One region of the Methylobacterium nigriterrae genome, then DNA from elsewhere that is predicted to be linked to it. Evidence: riboswitches for the same ligand, from Rfam matches in the RefSeq annotation. Region 1 holds a riboswitch; the other holds the start of a gene.
The links. A riboswitch is a leader RNA that binds a small molecule or an ion and turns the genes downstream of it on or off. The one in region 1 is predicted to bind thiamine pyrophosphate.
Positions count from the first base shown of each region.

Region 2: it holds a riboswitch for thiamine pyrophosphate, as region 1 does, so the genes downstream of both, thiO (glycine oxidase ThiO) here and thiC (phosphomethylpyrimidine synthase ThiC) in region 1, are expected to answer to the same signal.

Region 1 is NZ_JBAWTG010000008.1:36,479-51,347, reverse strand. It holds gene WDW90_RS07250 (transglycosylase domain-containing protein) at 1-1,400, opposite strand, end outside; gene WDW90_RS07245 (glutamine amidotransferase-related protein) at 1,641-2,507, shown strand; gene WDW90_RS07240 (acyltransferase family protein) at 2,495-3,577, opposite strand; gene WDW90_RS07235 (HNH endonuclease family protein) at 3,715-4,077, opposite strand; gene WDW90_RS07230 (TonB-dependent siderophore receptor) at 4,372-6,663, shown strand; gene WDW90_RS07225 (hypothetical protein) at 6,904-8,346, shown strand; gene WDW90_RS07220 (alpha/beta hydrolase) at 8,546-9,388, opposite strand; gene WDW90_RS07215 (hypothetical protein) at 9,883-10,185, shown strand; TPP riboswitch at 10,309-10,417, shown strand; gene thiC (phosphomethylpyrimidine synthase ThiC) at 10,489-12,381, shown strand; gene WDW90_RS07205 (FlaG family protein) at 12,598-12,987, shown strand; gene WDW90_RS07200 (tetratricopeptide repeat protein) at 13,000-14,869, opposite strand, start outside.
Region 2 is NZ_JBAWTG010000012.1:25,486-30,393, reverse strand. It holds gene rpoD (RNA polymerase sigma factor RpoD) at 1-779, shown strand, start outside; gene WDW90_RS09310 (adenylate/guanylate cyclase domain-containing protein) at 1,144-2,412, shown strand; TPP riboswitch at 2,440-2,567, shown strand; gene thiO (glycine oxidase ThiO) at 2,646-3,851, shown strand; gene thiS (sulfur carrier protein ThiS) at 3,848-4,060, shown strand; gene WDW90_RS09295 (thiazole synthase) at 4,066-4,881, shown strand; gene WDW90_RS09290 (thiamine phosphate synthase) at 4,878-4,908, shown strand, end outside.

The DNA of each region.
Region 1 (14,869 bases):
TCGGGCTGCCAGTTGCCGATTCGGATCGGCGCGTCCTCCCGCACGGTGTCGGGCGTCGCGCCCCGCTCCACCGCGGCAAGGTAGACGAAGGGCTTGAAGGAGGAGCCCGGCTGACGCTTCGCGGTTGTGGCGCGGTTGAACTGGCTCTGCGCGTAGTCGCGTCCGCCGATCAGGGCCCGGATCGCGCCGTCAGGCCGCATCGAGACGAGGGCGCCCTGGCCGACATTGTAGCGGCCGCCCTTGGCGTTGAGCTCGTCGACGAGCGCCTTCTCGGCGGTGGCCTGCAGGCTCGTGTCGACGGTCGTCTGCACCACGACGTCGGCGTCGAATTTCGGCACGAAATCGTCGAGCACGTCCATGACGAGGTCGGCGACGTAGTTCGCCGAGCCGCCACCGCGGCTGCCCGCCGGCCGCGCCGGCTGGGCGAGCGCAACCTTCGCGTCCTGGGGCTTGATGAAGCCGAGATCCTGCATGGCGGCGACGACCTGCGCGGCGCGCGCCTGGGCCGCGGCCAGGTTGCGGTTCGGGGCGAGCCGGGACGGCGCCTGGACGAGGCCGCCGAGCATCGCGGCCTCGGCGAGGCTGACGTTCTTGGCGGGCTTGCCGAAGTAGCGCTGGGCGGCCGCCTCGACGCCGTAGGCGCCGGCGCCGAAATAGACCCTGTTCAGGTAGAGTTCGAGGATTTCGTCCTTCGTGTACTTGTGCTCGAGCCAGAGCGCCAGGATCGCTTCCTGGATCTTGCGCGAGGCCGAGCGCTCGGGCGTCAGGAACAGGTTCTTGGCGAGTTGCTGCGTCAGCGTCGAGCCGCCCTGCGCGACGCCGCGGCGGGTCAGGTTCTGCGCGACCGCGCGGGCGATGCCGACGGGGTCGACGCCCATGTGGCTGTAGAAGCGCCGGTCCTCGATCGCCACGAAGGCGCGCGGCAGATAGGGCGGCAGTTCCTTGATGCTCACGACGCGGCCGCCCGTCTCGCCGCGATTGGCGAGCAGCGAGCCGTCGCTCGCCAGGATCGCGATGTTCGGCGGGCGCTTGGGAACGCTGAGCTGGTCGATCGGCGGCAATTGCGAGGCGTGGTAGGCGATGAGGCCCGCGAGCCCGATCACCGCCCAGAGCCCGACGACGATGCCGGCATAGGCGAGGCGCCCGAGGACGGATCCGCGGCGCCTGGCCGGCCTGCTGCCGCGCGAGGCCGGCGCCCGGCGCCCGTTGCCGCCGCGCGAGGCCGGGGCGCTCGCCCGCCCGCGCTGATCCTGTGCTGTGGTCCCGCGCTTAGCCACGCCGCCTCCCGGGCGATCCTCGCGGGACAGGCGCAGGTCGAGATCGCCCGGAACCGCGGCGCGCCCCTCCGGCACGTCGAAGTTCGGCTCCCCTCGGCCGGCCCGTCCGCGTCCGTTCGCCATGCGTCCCGTCTGTTCCCTGGGCCTCGCCCGGCCGATGCCGCCCGCGCGGCGTCCCCTTCCGGTCGGGCCCGGTACGGCACCGTAAATGCGGCGGGTTTAAGAGTTCTTGACCATGCGGGCCCGGGCCCTGCGGCGACCGGTCCTGCGGCCTGCGCGGAACGGCGCAGCCGACGCCTCGTTTGGTCAGGCCGCCGGCGTGGCGGGACGTCCCGACTGAGTCCCCGAACGGATCCGAGACCGATGCTGAACCTCCTCGTCGCGGACGGGAATGCCCGCGGCGGGCGCGAGCGCCATGTTGCCGCGACCGGCCGGACCTCGGCGCAAGCCTACGCAGACATCCTGCGGGCGCTCGCGCCGGACGCGAGGCCGACGGTCCTCAACCCGGCCGATGCGGAGGCCACGCTCCCGGCGGGGGCGGGCCTCGGCGATTTCGACGGGCTGATCGTCACGGGCTCCGAGCTTCACGTCACGGACGACAGCCCCGCGGTGCGGCGGCAGATCGCTCTCGTGCGCGACGGGCTCGCGGCCGGGCTGCCCGTGTTCGGCTCGTGCTGGGGCGTTCAGGTGGCGGCCGTGGTGGCGGGCGGCCGCGCGGCCCGCAACCCGCGCGGGCCCGAATACGGCTTCGCCCGCCGGATCGCGCCGACGCGCGAGGGGCGGGAGCATCCGCTCCTCGACGGGCGGCCCCCCGCCTACGACGCGCCCGCCATGCATCTCGACGCGGTGCTGGAGCCGCCGCCGGGTGCGCGCGTGCTCGCCGGGAACGGCCTCCTGTCGGTGCAGGCGATCGAGATCGCGCGCGGACCGGGCGTCTTCTGGGGTACGCAGTATCACCCCGAGCTCGACCTCGACGTTCTCGCCGCGATGCTGAGGCTGAACGGCGCCGTCGTGATCGGGGCGGGCTTCTGCCGCGGCGCCGCGATGCTCGATGCCTACGCGGCGGAGCTCGAAGCCCTGCACGCCGACCCCGAAGGCCGGATCGACCTGATGTGGCGCCACGGTCTCGGCCCGGAGGTGACGGGGGCGGCCCACCGCCGGCGCGAGATCGCGAACTTCCTCGATCGCCTCGTGCGCCCGCGGGCCGGGCGGCGCGCTCAGGCCGGCTGAAGCACCGGGCGGGCGGGCCGCTCGGCCCCGGCCGCGATGTGGAGGGCGCGCGGGCGGCGGAACAGGAAGGCCAGGGCGGTGCCGCGGATCAGGCGCTCGAAGGCGAGCGGCGCCGCGACCGCGACCCCCGTCACGACGAGGCTCGCGAGCCCGACATCGGCGATCAGACCGGCCTTCGCGATGAGGGTCCGGGTCGCCGCCATCGGCAGGAAGAAGCCGAGATAGATCACGATCGAGCGCTGGCCGCAGGCCCGCAGGGCCCCGGTCAACGGGCCGCCGAGCCGCGTCAGCAGGCTCGCTGCGGCGACGATCGCGAGGGCCCCGGCTCCGCCGAGGACGAGGCTGAGGCCGGGCAGGCTCGCGAGCGTGCGAAAGCCGGGCAGGCCGGAGGGCGCGAAGGCGAGCCAGCCCTCGATCACGGCCCAGGCCGCGAGCCCGGCCGAGGCCGCCGCGGGGCGCCGCCGCGCGAGGTCGGCGAGCGCGAAGATCCGCGGCGCGAACAGGTAGCCCGCCACGAAGTAGACGTAGCGCGCGCAGAACTCCTCGAGGAGGTAGGACGGGGTCTCGACGGGCACGATCTGCAGGAGCGCCGCGCCCGCGAGCAGCACCGGTCCGGGCAGGCGGCGCAGAAGCTTCGTGACCACCGAGAAGACGGCGAGCAGGTAGATGAACCAGAGGGTCGCGTAGGGTTCGACGAGGGCGCCGGCGAGATGCGCCAGGAAGGCGCCCGGGCCGGCATCGCCGACGATCTTGCCGTACTTGACGAGCGACTGGATCACGACCCAGAGGCCGTAGAAATAGGCGAAGTGCACCACGCGGCGATCCGCGAACAGGCGCCAGTCCCGATCGATCACGCGGCCGAGGAAGAGGCCGGAGAGCAGGAAGAAGTCCGGGATGCGGAACGGCTTGGCGAAGGCCACGACCGCGTGCAGGACGCCCTCTCCCCCCATCGCCTCGCCGGTCCCGAGCGTCGCGTGCATCATGACCACGAGCAGGATGCAGAGGCCCTTGGCGACGTCGACCCAGGCGAGGCGCATCGCCTCCTCGGGTGTCCGCTCTGCCCAAACCATCGCCGCCATCGCAGTCGACCCCCCCCTGCAAGCCCGCGCGGCAGGGTGGCGCAGCGATCGTAAAGGCCGGGCTAGGCGCCTGACCCGAACCCGCAAACATGTCGAACGCGCGGTAAACGCCGGGGCGCGGACGCGCCCTATCTCTGGCGCCGGGCGGCGCGCCGGTCGCGCGTCAGGCGGGTCGCGGCGTGGAAGTCGTCGGGCTTGGTGCGCACCCATTCCACGAAGCGGACGATCTCGGGATCCTCGCGCAGCGACGCGACGTCGGCGAGGCGCCGGGCGATCTCGGCTTCGCTGAAGCGGGCGTGGATCGCCGAATGGCAGATCTGATGGAGGCGCACGGTGCCGCGATGGGTGCCGCCCTTCAGCTTCGGCGTCAGGTGATGCAGGCTCGAGCGGGCGCGGTGCGGGATCGCACGGTCGCAGAGCGGACACACGGGCGCCGGCGCGCCCGGCGCCGTCGGATCGTCGTCGCGCCAGCGGCGGCTGCGCCGTCCCAATGCCCTGCTCCTCGTGATCGCTACGCCTGATCTGGGGCGCCCGGTCCCGCACGGCGAGGCGCCGCGTCATCGCGCCCGACCGGGATCCCGTGCGGATGGCGGCGACCGGACCGGTCTTCGGCTCGTTGCATATGCATCACACGGCGCGCATAGCTGCGCCGTCCCCCTTGTGCACCGACCGGTCCGGCCGTAGCCAGAAGCCAGAAACACAAGCTCGCACAATACTTTAGCATTATTACAAACTGCGGCTCGCGACACGCGCGGGCCCATCGCGGGCGCTTGTCTTCGAGGCACATGATGCAGGTCTCCAGGCCCCGGCACCCCCTCCCGCCGCTGCGCGGCGCCCTCGCCCGTTCCCCCTTCGGCCGCATCGCGCTGGCCGGGATCTCGCTGGCCTGCCTCGGCGCCGCCGCCCAGGCGCAGCAGGCGACCGGCACGCGGCGCGGCGCCGCCCCGCCCGCCGAGGCCGGGGTGCAGTTGCAGGAGCTCAGCGTCGAGGGGACCGGCAACGGCGCCGGCGCCGGCGCCCCGGCCGTCGCAGGCGGCGCCCGCCCGGTCGAGAGCCCGACCGGGCCGGTGAGCGGCTTCGTAGCGACCCGCTCGGCGACCGCCACCAAGACCAACACGCCGCTGATCGAGACCCCGCAATCGATCACCGTCGTCGGCCGCGAGCAGATCGACGCGCAGCAGGCCCAGACCCTGACCCAGGCGACGCAGTACGTGGCCGGCGTCTATTCCGGCACCTTCGGCGCCGACACGCGCATCGACTACTTCATCCTGCGCGGCTTCGTCGCGAGCGATTACGGCCTCTACCGGGACGGGCTGCAGCTTCTGAACTACGGGTTCGGCGCCTTCAAGGTCGAGACCTTCGGCATGGAGCGCATCGAGGTCCTGCGCGGACCGGCGGCCGTGCTGTTCGGCGCCGGCACCCCGGGCGGCCTCATCAACCAGGTCTCGAAGCGCCCTCCCCTCGATCCGCTGCACTATGTCGAGGTCGGCGGCGGCTCCTTCGGCCAGAAATACGCCGCCTTCGACGTCGGCGGCCCGGTCGACGCCTCCGGCCACTGGTATTACCGCCTCACCGGCATCGGCCGGAACGGGGGCACGCAGGTCGACGGCGCGCCGGACGACCGGGTCTATATCGCGCCCTCGTTCACCTACAAGCCGGACGGGGCCACCAAGCTCACCGTGCTGACGAGCTATCAGCACGACAACACGGCCGTCACCTCGAACTTCCTGCCCTATTACGGGACCGTCCGGCCGAACGTCTCGGGGCTTCGCATTCAGCGCTCCCTCAACGTCGGCGATGCCGGCTTCAACACCTACCGGCGCGACCAGGCCTTCGCGGGCTACGAGTTCGAGCACGCCTTCGACGAGACCTGGACGTTCCGGCAGAACCTCCGCTACTCGTTCAGCGAGAGCTTCCAAAATTCCTATATCGGCCAGCTCGGCTACAGCGATCCCGCGCAGACGCGGCTCGCCCGCTACCAGTTCCTGACGAGCAGCAAGATCGGTCTGTTCCAAGTCGACAACCAGGCCGAAGCGCGGTTCTCCGACGGGCTGTTCCGGCACGACCTGCTCATCGGCCTCGACTACAAGAACTTCCAGCTCCACGACAATCAGGGCACGAACTTCGCGGCGGGCTATTCCGTCCCCGACCTCAGCATCATCGCCCCCGTCTACGGACCCGCCGCCGGCCGGCCGCTGCCCTACCTCGTCAACGCCGACTCGTTCCAGCAGCTCGGCCTTTATGTCCAGGACCAGATCAAGCTCACCGACCGCCTGAGCCTCGTCCTCGGCGGGCGCCAGGACTTCGCCGACAACCGCGTCCGCGACCTGCTCTTCGGGACCGGCAGCAACGGGCGCAGCGACAACGCCTTCACCTACCGCGCGGCGATGATCTACAATTTCGACTTCGGGCTCGCGCCTTACGTGAGCTACTCGACCTCGTTCCAACCGGTGATCGGCACCGACATCACGGGCCGTGCCTTCGCCCCCGAGACCGGCGACCAGATCGAGGCCGGCGTGAAGTTCGAGCCGCCGGGCGCCGGCTACTTCCTGACGCTCGCGGGCTTCGACATCCACCGCTCCAACGTGCTGACCGCGAACCCGGCCAACACGATCTTCCAGATCCAGCTCGGCGAGGTCCGCTCGACGGGCTTCGAGGCGCAGCTCGTGGCGAGCCTCGCCGACGGCCTGAACGCGGTCGCCGCCTTCACGACCTACGACCTCGTCACCGTGAAGGGCACCCCGGACCAGGTCGGCCGCACGCCCGTGAACATCCCCGAGACCTTCACGTCGCTGTTCGTCGACTACACGATCCCGACGGGCGCGTGGCGCAGCTTCGGCTTCGGCGGCGGCGTGCGCTACATCGGCCGCTCCTTCGCGGACGTCGCCAACACGCTCAAGGTCCCGGACTACGTGCTGTTCGACGCGCAGGTTCACTACAATTGGGAGAACTGGCGCATCGCCGTGAACGCGACGAATATCGGCGACCGCCGCTTCGTCTCGTCCTGCCAGTCGGCCTTCTCGTGCTTCTACGGCGACGCACGTCGCGTCGTGGCGAGCCTCAGCTACAAGTGGTGAGGGGCGGACCTCGTCACGGTTCGGGGCAGCCGCGATCCTCGCACGAAGGCAGGGTGCCTGCGGCCCGTTCGGCCGGGGCGGACCCCGCCTGAACATCAACGTCCCAGGCGGCGGGTCCGCCGAACTCCCGGCCAGCAGCCGCCCGCTGGCCGCAAGTCAGCGATACGTGCGTTCGGTCCCGGCCCTAGACGACTTCCCTCAACCCTCCGATCATGCCTAGAGGGCACCGGAGGCGAGCCCATGGCCGCAACAGTAACGCTTAATGGCGTAAACGGCAGCAACTGGGAGGTTAAGCTTCCGGATGGGGTCTCGTTCTCGCAGGCTGGCGTGACGACCGGTCCCTATTCCTTGAACGGCACCAATCCGGTACTAAACATAAACTACAAGTACGACCTCGCTGCCGTGTTCGATCCAACAGTAACGCACGGCATCACATCGATCGAGTTCAAGGACTTGGTCGGCGGCGGCGAGAACAACGATCAGCCCAATGGGCTGCGCGGTCCGATCTCCATCAACTTCGTCAACGATCTGGGCGTGCCGATCGGGACCAGCACGGGCACGCCGTTCTTCGTCTATCTCGGCGACTTGCAGCCGGACTCAGAGAATACGCCCATGGTGGTGCATCCTCTCTATGCCCATTTCCATGGGGTGCTGACGACCTACGGCAGCCTCACCGCGACCCCCGGAACCTTCTCCGGCGCAGGCACGCCCGGGGCGCCGAGCACGATCAATCTGACGGGCATCATCGCTGCCGGCACCACCGCTAACATCGGGCCGTTCACGCTGCACGAGCGCGACCAGGCGAATATCGACGACAGCTTCTCGCTGAACTTTTTCCCGACCAAGGACACGATCAGCCCCAGCGACTTCGCGAAGCTGCAGGCCCAATGGGATGCTCTGCATCCGCCCGTCTACTCGATCGCCAACGCGCCTGACGTGGTCGAGGGAGGCAAGCTCCTGTTCACGGTCACCGGCACGACCGCGCAGGGCAGCCAGGATGTCACGATCACCACCAACCAGGGCAACGTCCTGATCAAGGCCGGCCAGACCACCGGTATCCTGGAAGTCCAGACCCAGGACAACACGACCAGCGGCCCGAACCCGGATGTGACGGTGACGCTGGCTGGCACGGTCGTCGGCACGATCAATCAAGCCGCCAAGACGGCGATCGGCCACGTGATCGACAACGATACCGCGCCTTCCGAGCACTTGAATGCGGTCTACCGATTCTTTGACACCAAAACCCAGGACCACTTCTATACGACCAGCGTCGCCGAGAAGAATTTCATCCTGCAGACGCAGCCGTCTTACAACTATGAGGGCGCGCAATGGGCCACGCCCGACGGTGGCGTCAACACCATCGACGTATTCCGCTTCTTCGACAGTGCTCACAACAGCCACTTCTTCACCACGAGCGTCGCCGAACGCGACTTCGTGATCCTGACGCAGCCCAATTATCACTTCGAGGGCGTGGCGTTCGAGGCATACGCCAATGCGGCGGCCGCCGGTTCCGGAGCGCTGACGCTGGAGCGGTTCTTCAACACGAATACGGGGCTGCACCACTACTCGGCCAGCGCCAGCGAGACGAACGGCATCAAGCAAGGTGCGGCAGGCCCGGGTTGGATCGACGAAGGCCCGGGCTTTACCGTTCATGTGCCCACCGACGGCATGTTGAACGTCTGACCGTACCGGAAGCTGAGCTTCAGGCATGGCCGGCTATGCCGGCACAGGCCCGAATGGTCCGCCGGCACGTTCCATCGACCCGGACCGCGAATGTCCACGTCGCATCGCGAGGCTCCCGGTCCCGGGGATGGCGAGCGTCATTCGTCGACCGCTGCCAGGCCGGGGTCTCAGCACGCCAAGACCTCAGCACGCCAAGACCTCACCGGGCCAGGACCTGAGCGGTCGGCGGGCAGCCCTCGCCGATCCGGCTCCGGAAGAACGGCTCGGCCTCCTGGTCCCGCTGCCCCAGGATCGAGACGTGATCGCCCGCCAGAGCCTCGAACCGGGCCTCGGACCCGGCCGCGACGGCGAGGCGTCGGGCGAGCTTCACCGGAACGACCGGGTCCGACAGGCCGTGGACGATCAGCACCGGCTCGCCCGTTCGCGCGATGCGCAGGTCCGTCCGGTAGGTGTCGCGCAGGAGCCAGTTGGGGGCGAGCGGGTAGCGCAGGCGCGCCAGGGCCTGCAGCGAATCGAAGGGCGATTCGAGGTAGAGGCCGAGATGGGCCGTGCGCTCGGCCACGGCGGCCGCCACCGCGGCCCCGAGCGAGTGGCCGTGCAGCAGGATTGGGGCGCCGGGCGCCCGGCTGGCGGCTTCGAGATAGGCCGCGATGCCGTCCGCGATCAGCCCGTCCTCGCTCGGGCTTCCGCTGGAGCCCGTGTAGCCGCGATAGGCGATCGCGAGGACGCCCCAGCCGCCGGCCGGCCAGGGCCCCGCGGCGAAGCGCGACGCGTGCGCCTCGGGACGCGAGGCGTTTCCGTGAAATGTCAGCACCACGCCGCAGCCGGGACGCGGCGCGCGCCAGAGGGCGTGGAGGCGCTCGCCGTCGCGGGTCGTGACCGTGATCGCCGCGTAGCCCGGCGGCACCGCGCGGTCGATGCGATCGCTGCGGAGCGCGAAGGCGCCGGGATAGATCAGGTTGCGCTGATAGAATGCCAGGGCGCCCACGGCGAGCGCGTAGAGGGCGGCGGCGGCGGACAAAATGCGGGTAACGAGGCGCATGGCCGCTCAACGCGGAAGGCCGGCGATTCGGCGCGGCCGCGCACGCAGAAATGCTCGGCCGTGCCTCCACGCCCGCCGGAGGCCCGACATCGCCGCAAATCCGCTGCCGGCGATGCACCGGACCGCGGAACGGTTTCGTGCCACGGAGCGCGCAGCGGCGACTGAGCGAGGATTATTTTATGTCAGCGTGAGACAATTCGATTGGGTGCTTTGCGCGGTTCGATCACGAGCACAGAAATACTTTCCTGCGGCGAAGCAAGATAATTTTTCATCTGTTCTCGCCGGATCAATTCCCGCCGACATCTCAGACCGGCGCGCGTTCTTGCCCGGATGCGACCACGATCGTTCCGGTCGACTGAACGAATAAGTCAGGCGTCGAGAGCCGCTCGCCGATACGCACCTGAGGTTTACCAATGCCCGGTTGATTAGCTTAGAGTTAACAAGATACTCCCCGGGCGGCCGAGGAACGGGCCGCAGCTCCAGGGAGGTCAACGATGCAGATCAAGGTGAACGCCAACGATTGGAACGGCATCTCCGACGCCGATCGCGAGGCCATCAAGGAGATCCTGTCCAAGTCCTTCAAGAACGACCCGCAGATCGTGACCGATCCGCAGGTGCAGAGCGTGACGCAGGCCGCGGGCGGCGCAGTGGAGGTGGCGTCGATCTGCACGACCCTGTGCAACGTCGCCCAGTCGGCGGCCGAGGCGCTGTGCAACAAGATCGGCAACCCGACCGCCAAGCAGGTCTGCATCGTGGCGGCCCAGACGGCGGGCGACGTCTGCCGCAGCAAGTGCTGAGCACCCGCGCCCCGACGCCGTGATCGAAACCGCCGCGCCCGCCGGCGCGGCGGCCCCGTCGCGCGCTCCGGCGAACTCGGGCGGCGCACCTGATTGACAAATCCGTCCATCCGTGAAGATTTGAACCGTTCCGAGGGGAGCCCCGAGACAGGGGGCTGAGATAGGGCCTGAAGCCCTGACCCTTGAACCTGATCCGGCTCATACCGGCGGAGGGACGGGAACTTGCGGCCGGACACACGGCGGCCGCGCCCTTATCTCACCTGTGACGAGTTCGGATCGCTCCAACGCCAGGAGAGATCCACGATGAACGCACCCGTCCTGCCCAAGGATCTTCCCAAGGGAAGTCCCGAGAGTGTCACCACCGGCCCGATCAACGGCTCGCGCAAGGTCTACGCGAGCGCGGCCGGGCGCCCCGACATCCGGATTCCCTATCGCGAGATCGTGCTGACGGATGCGAACGAGCCGCCGGTGCGCGTCTACGATCCGTCCGGGCCCTATACCGAGGCCGACGCGGCGATCGACCTGAACCGGGGCCTGCCCGGCCTGCGCGAGCCGTGGATCGCCCGGCGCGGCTACGCGGCGGTCGAGCCCCGCGCCGTCAAGCCCGAGGATAACGGCTTCGTGGGCGCCGACAAGCTCGTGGCTCCCTGCCCGGCCGAGCGCGTCATCCGCAAGGCCGCGCCCGGCCAGATGGTGACGCAGTACGAGTTCGCCCGGGCCGGGATCATCACCGAGGAGATGATCTACGTCGCCCACCGCGAGAATCTCGGCCGCGAGCGGATGCTCGACGAGGCGGAGGCGAAGCTCGCCGACGGCGAGAGCTTCGGCGCCGCGGTGCCCCCCTTCATCACGCCCGAATTCGTGCGGGACGAGGTGGCGCGGGGCCGCGCGATCATCCCGGCCAACATCAACCACACCGAGCTCGAGCCGATGGCGATCGGCCGCAACTTCCTCGTGAAGATCAACGCCAATATCGGCAACTCGGCCGTCACCTCGTCGGCGGCCGAGGAGGTCGAGAAGCTCGTCTGGGCGACCCGCTGGGGCGCCGACACCGTGATGGACCTCTCCACCGGCCGCAACATCCACAATATCCGCTCGTGGATCGTGCGCAATTCCCCGGTGCCGATCGGCACCGTGCCGATCTACCAGGCGCTGGAGAAGGTCGGCGGCGACCCGCTCAAGCTCGATTGGGAGGTCTTCAAGGACACGCTCATCGAGCAGGCCGAGCAGGGCATCGACTACTTCACGATCCACGCGGGCGTCCGCCTCGCCCACGTGCCGCTCACCGCGCGGCGCGTCACCGGCATCGTCTCGCGCGGCGGCTCGATCATGGCGCGCTGGTGCCTCGCGGGGCACCGCGAATCGTTCCTCTACGAGCGCTTCGACGAGATCTGCGACATCTGCCGGGCCTACGACGTCTCGTTCTCATTGGGCGACGGCCTGCGCCCCGGCTCGATCGCGGACGCGAACGACGCTGCGCAGTTCGCCGAGCTCGAGACGCTCGGCGAATTGACGAAGATCGCCTGGGACAAGGGCTGCCAGACCATGATCGAGGGCCCCGGCCACGTGCCGATGCACAAGATCAAGGTCAACATGGAGAAGCAGCTCAAGGAGTGCGGCGAGGCGCCCTTCTACACGCTCGGCCCGCTGACGACCGACATCGCGCCGGGCTACGACCACATCACGAGCGGAATCGGCGCCGCGATGATCGGCTGGTTCGGCACCGCGATGCTCTGCTACGTCACGCCGAAGGAGCATCTCGGCCTGCCGAACCGCGACGACGTCAAGACCGGCGTCATCACCTACAAGATCGCCGCACACGCGGCCGATCTCGCCAAGGGCCACCCGGCCGCGCAGGTGCGCGACGACGCGCTCTCGCGCGCCCGCTTCGACTTCCGCTGGGAGGACCAGTTCAACCTCTCGCTCGACCCGGACACGGCCCGCAGCTACCACGACGAGACCCTGCCGAAGGACGCCCACAAGGTCGCGCATTTCTGCTCGATGTGCGGGCCGAAATTCTGCTCGATGAAGATCACGCAGGATCTGCGCGCCGAGGTGCTCGCCATGGAACAGGCTGGCGCGGTCATCCACACCGCGCCGGTCATGTCGGAGGCGCAGCGCGAGGCGGGGATGCGGGCGAAGTCCGAGGAGTTCCTGGCCGAGGGCGGCAAGCTCTACGTCGACGCGGCCGAGTGAGGCCGGCGGGGGCCGCCCTGGCCGGGGTGGCCCCCGAGCCGACAAATCTTATCATTTGATGGATGCGGCCCGGGCCCTGCCGCAAAAATAGAAAATCTTTTCGCCGCCCCGGTAACCCGGTGTTCACGCTCACTCCCGGACGCCCTGCCCCGTTAACGGCCGGGTAAGCAGCGCCTCGCGAAATAGGCACAGTGTCTCATTCGCAGGAGTGCAGCGGTGAGCGAGATCAGCAGCGTCCGCGCGCCGGAGCGTCCGGCCGCGCCCTCCCCGGCCGACCTTCCCGCCCCGGTGCCGGAGGCCCGCACGGATGCCGGGCCGCCGGGCCCGAGCCGCCTCGAGCCCGCGGTCACGGTCGATGTCCGCCCGGGCGGCGAGCCGCGCGCCAGGGCGGGCGCCGAGAGCGACTACCAGGCCCGGTTCGTGCGCGACGCCGACACGCAGCAGATCGTGTTCCGGGTGGTCGACCCGGCCTCCGGCTCCGTCGTCGAGCAATTGCCGAGCGTCCAGGCGCTGAAGGAGCGCGCCTATTCCGAGGCGCGCGCGCGGGCGGCCGAGCTCCTGCCGGTCACGGCCGAGTCGCAGCGGCCCCTCGACGTCGTCGCCTGACCGGGCCCGCGCTCAACGGGACGGCGCCTCGCCCGCACGCTCCACCCAGAGCCGCCACATCGCCCGCCAGGCATCCCGGACATCGTCGGCGAGGCGCTGGTTGTCCATGAGCGGGCTTGCCGCGAAACGCGCGCGCAGGCCGGCCCGGATGCCGTCCCGCCACGCGTGATCGTCGGCGAGCCGGCAGGCCAGCGCGACGTAATCCTCGCGCGTGCGCCCGCTCAGCGCGGCGAGCCCCGCATGGTTCAGGATGGAATGGCCCATCCGCGCCACGAAATGCGCGCCCTCCAGCGCCACGAAGGGGACGCCCATCCAGAGGCTGTCGAGACTCGTGGTGCCGCCGTTATACGGGAAGGGGTCGAGCCCGATATCGACGCGGTTGTAGAGCACGTAGCGGTTCTGCGGGGTGCGGGGCTCCAGGATGACCCGGTCGAGGGGCAGGCCGAGGCGGGTGAGCCGCGCCTCGACGTCGGCCCGCATCTCGGGCGCGTCGATGTTGGCGATCTCGAGGAGGAGCCGCGCATCGGGCACCCGCGCGAGGATCTCGGCCCAGGCCGCGAGCGCGTCGTCGCTGACCTTGGTGAAGCGGTTGAAGCAGCCGAAGGTCACGTAGCCGTTGGCGCTGTGAGGCGCCTCCGCGGCGACGTCGGGGCTATCCGGGTTCGACTGGTAGCAGGAGGCCACGCCGGGCAGCCGCCACAGGGCCTCGACGCTGAGGTCGTCGCCCCGGCCGGGCGGCTCCGCGTAGAGGTCGGTGAAGCGGTAATCCATCGCCGCCATGCCGGTCGTGCCGGGGTAGCCGATCCAGCCGACCTGGATCGGCGCGGGCTTGCGGGCGAGGACGAGCAGCCGGTTGCCCGAGGTGTGGCCCGAGAGGTCGACCAGGATGTCGATTGCCTCGGCCTCGATCAGGTCGGCGGCGGCCTCGTCCTCGAGCCCGGCAATGTCGTGCCAGGCGTCGAACGCGAGGCGCAGGCGCTCCGTCGCCGCGTCGTCGTTGGCGTTGTTCGAGAAGGCGACGAGCTCGAGCGCCGCGCGGTCGAGGCGGCGCAGGGCCGGCTCGAAGAAGTAGTTGACCGCGTGCTCGCGGAAATCCGCCGAGACGACGCCGATGCGGAGCCTGCGCTCGGGGTCGCGGTCGTTGCGGAAGGGGCGGTTCCGCCGCAGCGGGTCGGCGATGAGGCTGCCGAACAGCTTCGCGTCGGCCAATTGCTCGGCGGGCGAGATGCCCGCGGCGTACATCTTGGCGAAGAGGCGGTTGCTGTGCGCCATCGCGAAGGTGGGATCGAGGCGCAGGGCGGCGTCGTAGCAGGTCACGGCCTCGTCGAGCCGGCCGACCTCCTTCAGCACGACGGCGAGGTTGCTGTAGGCGCGCGGATAGGCCGGATCGAGCTCGATCGCGCGCTCGATCGAGGCGATCGCGGCCGGGAGGTAGCCGAGCTTGTGATAGACGACGCCGAGATTGCTGTGCGCGATGGCGTTGGTGGGGTCGAGCGTCAGGGAATGCTGAAGGCAGGCGCCCGCATCCTCGTACCGCTCCTGCTTGCAGAACACGTTGCCGAGGTTGGCGTGGTAGCCCGCGACCCCCTCGTCGAGCGAGATCGCGATGTTGATGAGGTCGGCGGCGAGTTCGAAGCGGTGCGTGCGGACCGCGATGTTGCCGGCGATGTGGATCGCCTCCGCGTGCCCGCTGTCGAGCAGCACGATGATGTCGATCAGCGCCTCCGCCTCGGCGAGCCGGTCCTCGGAATAGTGCCGGTGGGCATCGCTGAAGAGATTGGCCACGATCGCGGTCTTGGTCGCGGCGGTCTGCGGATCGGAGAAGCCGCGCTCGGTGAAACGCTGCAGGACGGCGCGCGCATCCGGCACGCGGCCCGAGCCG
Region 2 (4,908 bases), on a different contig from region 1:
TCGGCGAGTACCGCAAGATCGTCAATATGGTCCAGAAGGGCGAGCGCGAAGCCCGCCAGGCCAAGAAGGAGATGATCGAGGCCAACCTCCGGCTCGTGATCTCGATCGCCAAGAAGTACACCAACCGCGGCCTGCAGTTCCTAGACCTGATCCAGGAAGGCAATATCGGCCTGATGAAGGCCGTCGATAAGTTCGAGTATCGCCGCGGCTACAAGTTCTCGACCTACGCCACCTGGTGGATCCGGCAGGCGATCACCCGCTCGATCGCCGACCAGGCCCGTACCATCCGCATCCCGGTGCATATGATCGAGACGATCAACAAGATCGTCCGGACCTCGCGCCAGATGCTGCACGAGATCGGCCGCGAGCCGACTCCGGAGGAACTGGCCGAGAAATTGGCCATGCCGCTGGAAAAGGTGCGCAAGGTCCTGAAGATCGCCAAGGAGCCGATCTCGCTGGAGACGCCGATCGGCGACGAGGAGGATTCGCACCTCGGCGACTTCATCGAGGACAAGAACGTCGTCCTGCCGATCGACGCGGCGATCCAGAGCAATCTTCGCGAGACGACGACGCGCGTGCTCGCGTCGCTGACGCCGCGCGAGGAGCGCGTGCTGCGCATGCGCTTCGGCATCGGCATGAACACCGATCACACCCTGGAGGAGGTCGGCCAGCAATTCTCGGTGACCCGCGAGCGCATCCGCCAGATCGAGGCGAAGGCGTTGCGCAAGCTCAAGCACCCGAGCCGCTCGCGCAAGCTCCGGAGCTTCCTCGACAACTGAGCGGGGGCGGGCCCGTTCCAGGGCGAGCGCGCGGGTTCGCCCGGCGGCGCGCGGGAACGGCTTGGCGCCCGCCCGTGCGGGTTTGCCGACGGCGCGTCGCGTCGGGTGACGAGCTGTCGGGTGACGAGCTGTCGGGCCGCGACGCCCTTCCCGTCCCCGCGCGGACCGATCCTGCCCGACCTGGGCAGGCGAGGGAGTATCCCGGCCGAGCCTGAGATCCGCGGCGAGGAGAAGCGCGTGGAGGTGGCTGAACCTGAAAGCCGCGCCCCTATTTCTGGTTTCGGACAACCGACAGTATTGTCCGCGTGTCGCGATTCCGTGCGCGACCATTGCTGACCGCCCGCCGCACCACCACCTTGGCCGTATGCTCGACCTTGGCCCACAGAAGTCGCCGCCCTCGCCGACCGCCGAAGCCGACGGCTCGGAGGCCGAGGGCGTGCCGTTCGGCCTGCTCCAGGAATGCGTCGCCCTGCGGGACTGGCTGCTGAGCGAGGGCACCCGTGTGCTCGCGGCGGACGATCTCCTGGCGGGTCTCGCCGAGCGCCTGAACGAGCTCGACGTGCCGGTCGACCGGGCGAGCACGGCGATCGACACCCTGCACTCGGAATATGCCGGCGTCGGCCGCTCGTGGAGCCGCGAGGAGGGCGCGACGGTGCGCCTGTTCCCGCACGGCGAGGCCTCGGACAACGCCTACCGGGCCAGCCCCTTCTACACGGTGCACCAGACCGGCGAGTGGCTCATCCTCGACCTCGACGAGACGCCCGCCGACCGTTACGCGATCCTGCCGGAGCTGAGGGCGGCGGGGTATCGGCACTATCTCGTCGCGCCGCTGATCTTCACGAACGGCGCGCGCAACGGCATCACCTTCGCCACCCGCGCGAAGGCGGGTTTTCGCGACGACGACATCGCGATCCTGCGCTTCATCATGCCCACGCTCGCGGCCGTGATGGAGATGCGCCTCATCAACAAGCAGCTCGACCAGGTGCTCAGGATCTATGTCGGCGACGAGCCGCACCGGGCGATCCTGTCGGGCTCGATCCGCCGGGGCCATGTCCAGCGCATCCGCTCGGCGATCCTGTTCGCGGACATGCGCGACTACACGCACATCTCCGCCGACATGACGCCCGAGGAGGCGGTCGACCTCCTGAACATCTTCTTCGACTGCCTCGTGCCGGCCATCGAGCGCGAGGGCGGCGAGGTGCTCAAGTATCTGGGCGACGGGCTCCTCGCGATCTTCCGCGAGCCCGGCGACGATCTCGGCGGCGCCGCCAAGGGGGCTCTGACGGCCGCCCAGGCGGCCCTCGCGGCGCTCGACGAGGCGAACGGCCTCGGCCGCTTCGCCAATCCCGTGGCGGCCGGCATCGCGCTCCATCACGGCGAGGCGGCCTACGGCAATGTCGGCTCCGGTGCGCGCCTCGACTTCACGGTGATCGGCCGCGACGTCAACCTCGCGAGCCGCATCGCCCGGCTGAACCGGACCCTCGGCGAGCCGCTCCTGATGTCCAAGCCCTTCGTGGACTTCCTCTGGGGCGATCCCGAGCCCCTGGGCGAGCACGTCCTCGATGGCTTCCCGGAGCCGATGCTGGTCTACCGGCCCGGCCGCAAGCCCGCCGCCTGCCTGAAGCGGGCTTGACCCGGCGAGAGCCACGCCCCAATCTAGGGGCGTTCCAGGGAGATCCCCGGCAAGGGGCTGAGAAACCGATGGGCCATCCGGCAGGATGGCGGCGCGGAAATCCTTCGAACCTGATCCGGCTCATACCGGCGTAGGGATTGGACCGCGGGTTTCCCGAAGACCCGGTTGCTTCCGAGAGAAGCTGAGGGACACCAATCTCTGCGGGCCATCGCGGAGATCTCGTCTTGGCATCCGTGCCGACATCACCCATCGGACAGCGCCGTGCGGCGCCCTCGACCCTTGCCGCTGCCGGCCTGCCGGAGCGCGCCGACATCGTGGTGGTCGGTGCCGGCCTGATCGGCCTGTCGGCCGCATGGAGGCTCGCGGAGAGCGGGCGCTCGGTCACCGTGGTCGAGCGCGAGACGGTGGGGGCCGGCGCGAGCCTCGCCGCCACCGGCATGCTGGCGCCCGCGGCCGAGCACGAGCCCGGTTCCGATCTGCTGCTGCCTCTGGCGCTGGACAGCCTGCGCCGCTGGCCGGCCTTCCGGGACGCGCTGCAGGCCGCCTCGGGCACCGATATCGACTACCGTCAGGAGGGCACCTTGGTGCTCGCGATCGGGCGGGACGAGGTGGAGCGCCTGCGCTTCCGCTACGACCTTCAGCGGCGCTCGGGCGTCGCGGCGCAGTGGCTCGCCGGGAGCGAGGTCCGCCGCCGCGAGCCGGCGCTGCGCCCCTCCGTCACGGCCGGCGTGTTCTGCCCGCTCGACCACCAGGTCGACCCGCGCCTCGTCATGGCGGCGCTCACCGAGGCCTGCCGGCGGGCGGGCGTCACGATCGTCGAGCGATGCGCCGCGGAGGCGCTCGACTGGACGAACGGGCGCGTCACCGGCCTGCGCACGCGAGCCGGCCCGATCGCGGCCGGGACAGTGATCCTGGCGGCCGGCGCCTGGAGCGGGGCGGGGAGCCTCCTGCCCGAACCCCTGAGCCTGCCCGTGCGCCCGATCAAGGGCCAGTCGCTGGCGCTCAGGACCACGCGGCGCACCGGCACGCTCGGGCACATGGTCTGGACCGAGCAGATCCACATGGCCCCGAAGGGCGACGGCCACCTCATCGTCGGCGCCACGGTCGAGGATTGCGGATTTCGCGAGGGCGTCACGGCGGGCGGGCTCTACGCCCTGCTCGAGGGCGCGCGCCGGGTCCTGCCCGGCATCGAGGAGATGGAGGTCGACGCGGTCTGGAGCGGCTACCGCCCGACCTCGGACGACGACGCGCCGATCATCGGCGAGATCGCCCCCGGCCTCGTCGTGGCGACCGGGCATCACCGCAACGGCTATCTCCTCGGCCCGGCGACCGCCGAGGCGGTCGCTTCCCTGGTCGAGACCGGCGCAGTGCCGGCCTTCGCCCGCGATTTCGGACTGTCCCGGTTCGCCCGCACCGGCACCCTGAGGGCATCGGCATGAAGCTCACCGTCAACGGGCAGCCCCGCGAGTGCGAGGCCGCCGACATCGAGGCCCTGTTCCGCGTCGAGGCCGAGGAGACCGGCATCGAGGGCCCGCAGGGCATCGCCATCGCGCTGAACGGCCGGGTCGTGCGCCGCCGCGACTGGGCCCGGACGCCGGTCGCCGAGGGCGACCGCGTCGAGATCGTCCGCGCCATGCAGGGAGGCTAGGAGCCATGAGTTCGACCGACACCGTCGACACCGTCACGCCGCTGCGCGCGCCGGACGACGACGCCCTCGTCATCGCGGGCGTGCGGCTCTCCTCGCGCCTCCTGATCGGCACCGCCGGCTACCCGACGCAGGCCATCATGCGCGACGCCGTCGCGGCCTCGGGCGCCGAGATGGTCACCGCCTCGATCCGCCGCGTCTCGCTGCAGGGCCACGGCTCCGACACGGTGCGGATGCTGAAGGGCTACCGCTTCCTGCCGAACACCGCGGGCTGCGAGACGGCCCGCGACGCCATCATGACGGCCGAGCTCGCCCGCGAGGCACTCGACACCAACTGGATCAAGGTCGAGGTCATCGGCGACCGCGAGACCCTCTATCCGGACGTCGCCGAGCTGATCGAGGCGTGCCGCCATCTCGTGGATGACGGCTTCGTGGTTCTGCCCTACTGCAACGACGATCCCGTCACCTGCCAGCGCCTGCAGGATATCGGCTGCGCCGCCGTGATGCCGATGGGCTCGCTGATCGGGTCGGGCATGGGCGTGGCGAATCCGGCCAATATCGAGCTGATCTGCCGCCGCGCCGGCGTGCCGGTGATCGTCGATGCCGGCATCGGCACCGCCTCGGACGCCGTCATCGCCATGGAGCTCGGCGCCGCCGCCTGCCTGATCAACACGGCGGTGGCGAGGGCCGACGACCCGGTCCGGATGGCGCGGGCGATGCGCCACGCCGTCGAGGCCGGGCGGCAGGCGCATCTCGCGGGCCGCATCCCCCGCCGCGGCCGGGCCGAGCCGTCGAGCCCCCAGCTCGGCCTCGTCGGCTCGTGAGCCTGCCGGCGGCGCTCCTCGCGGTCA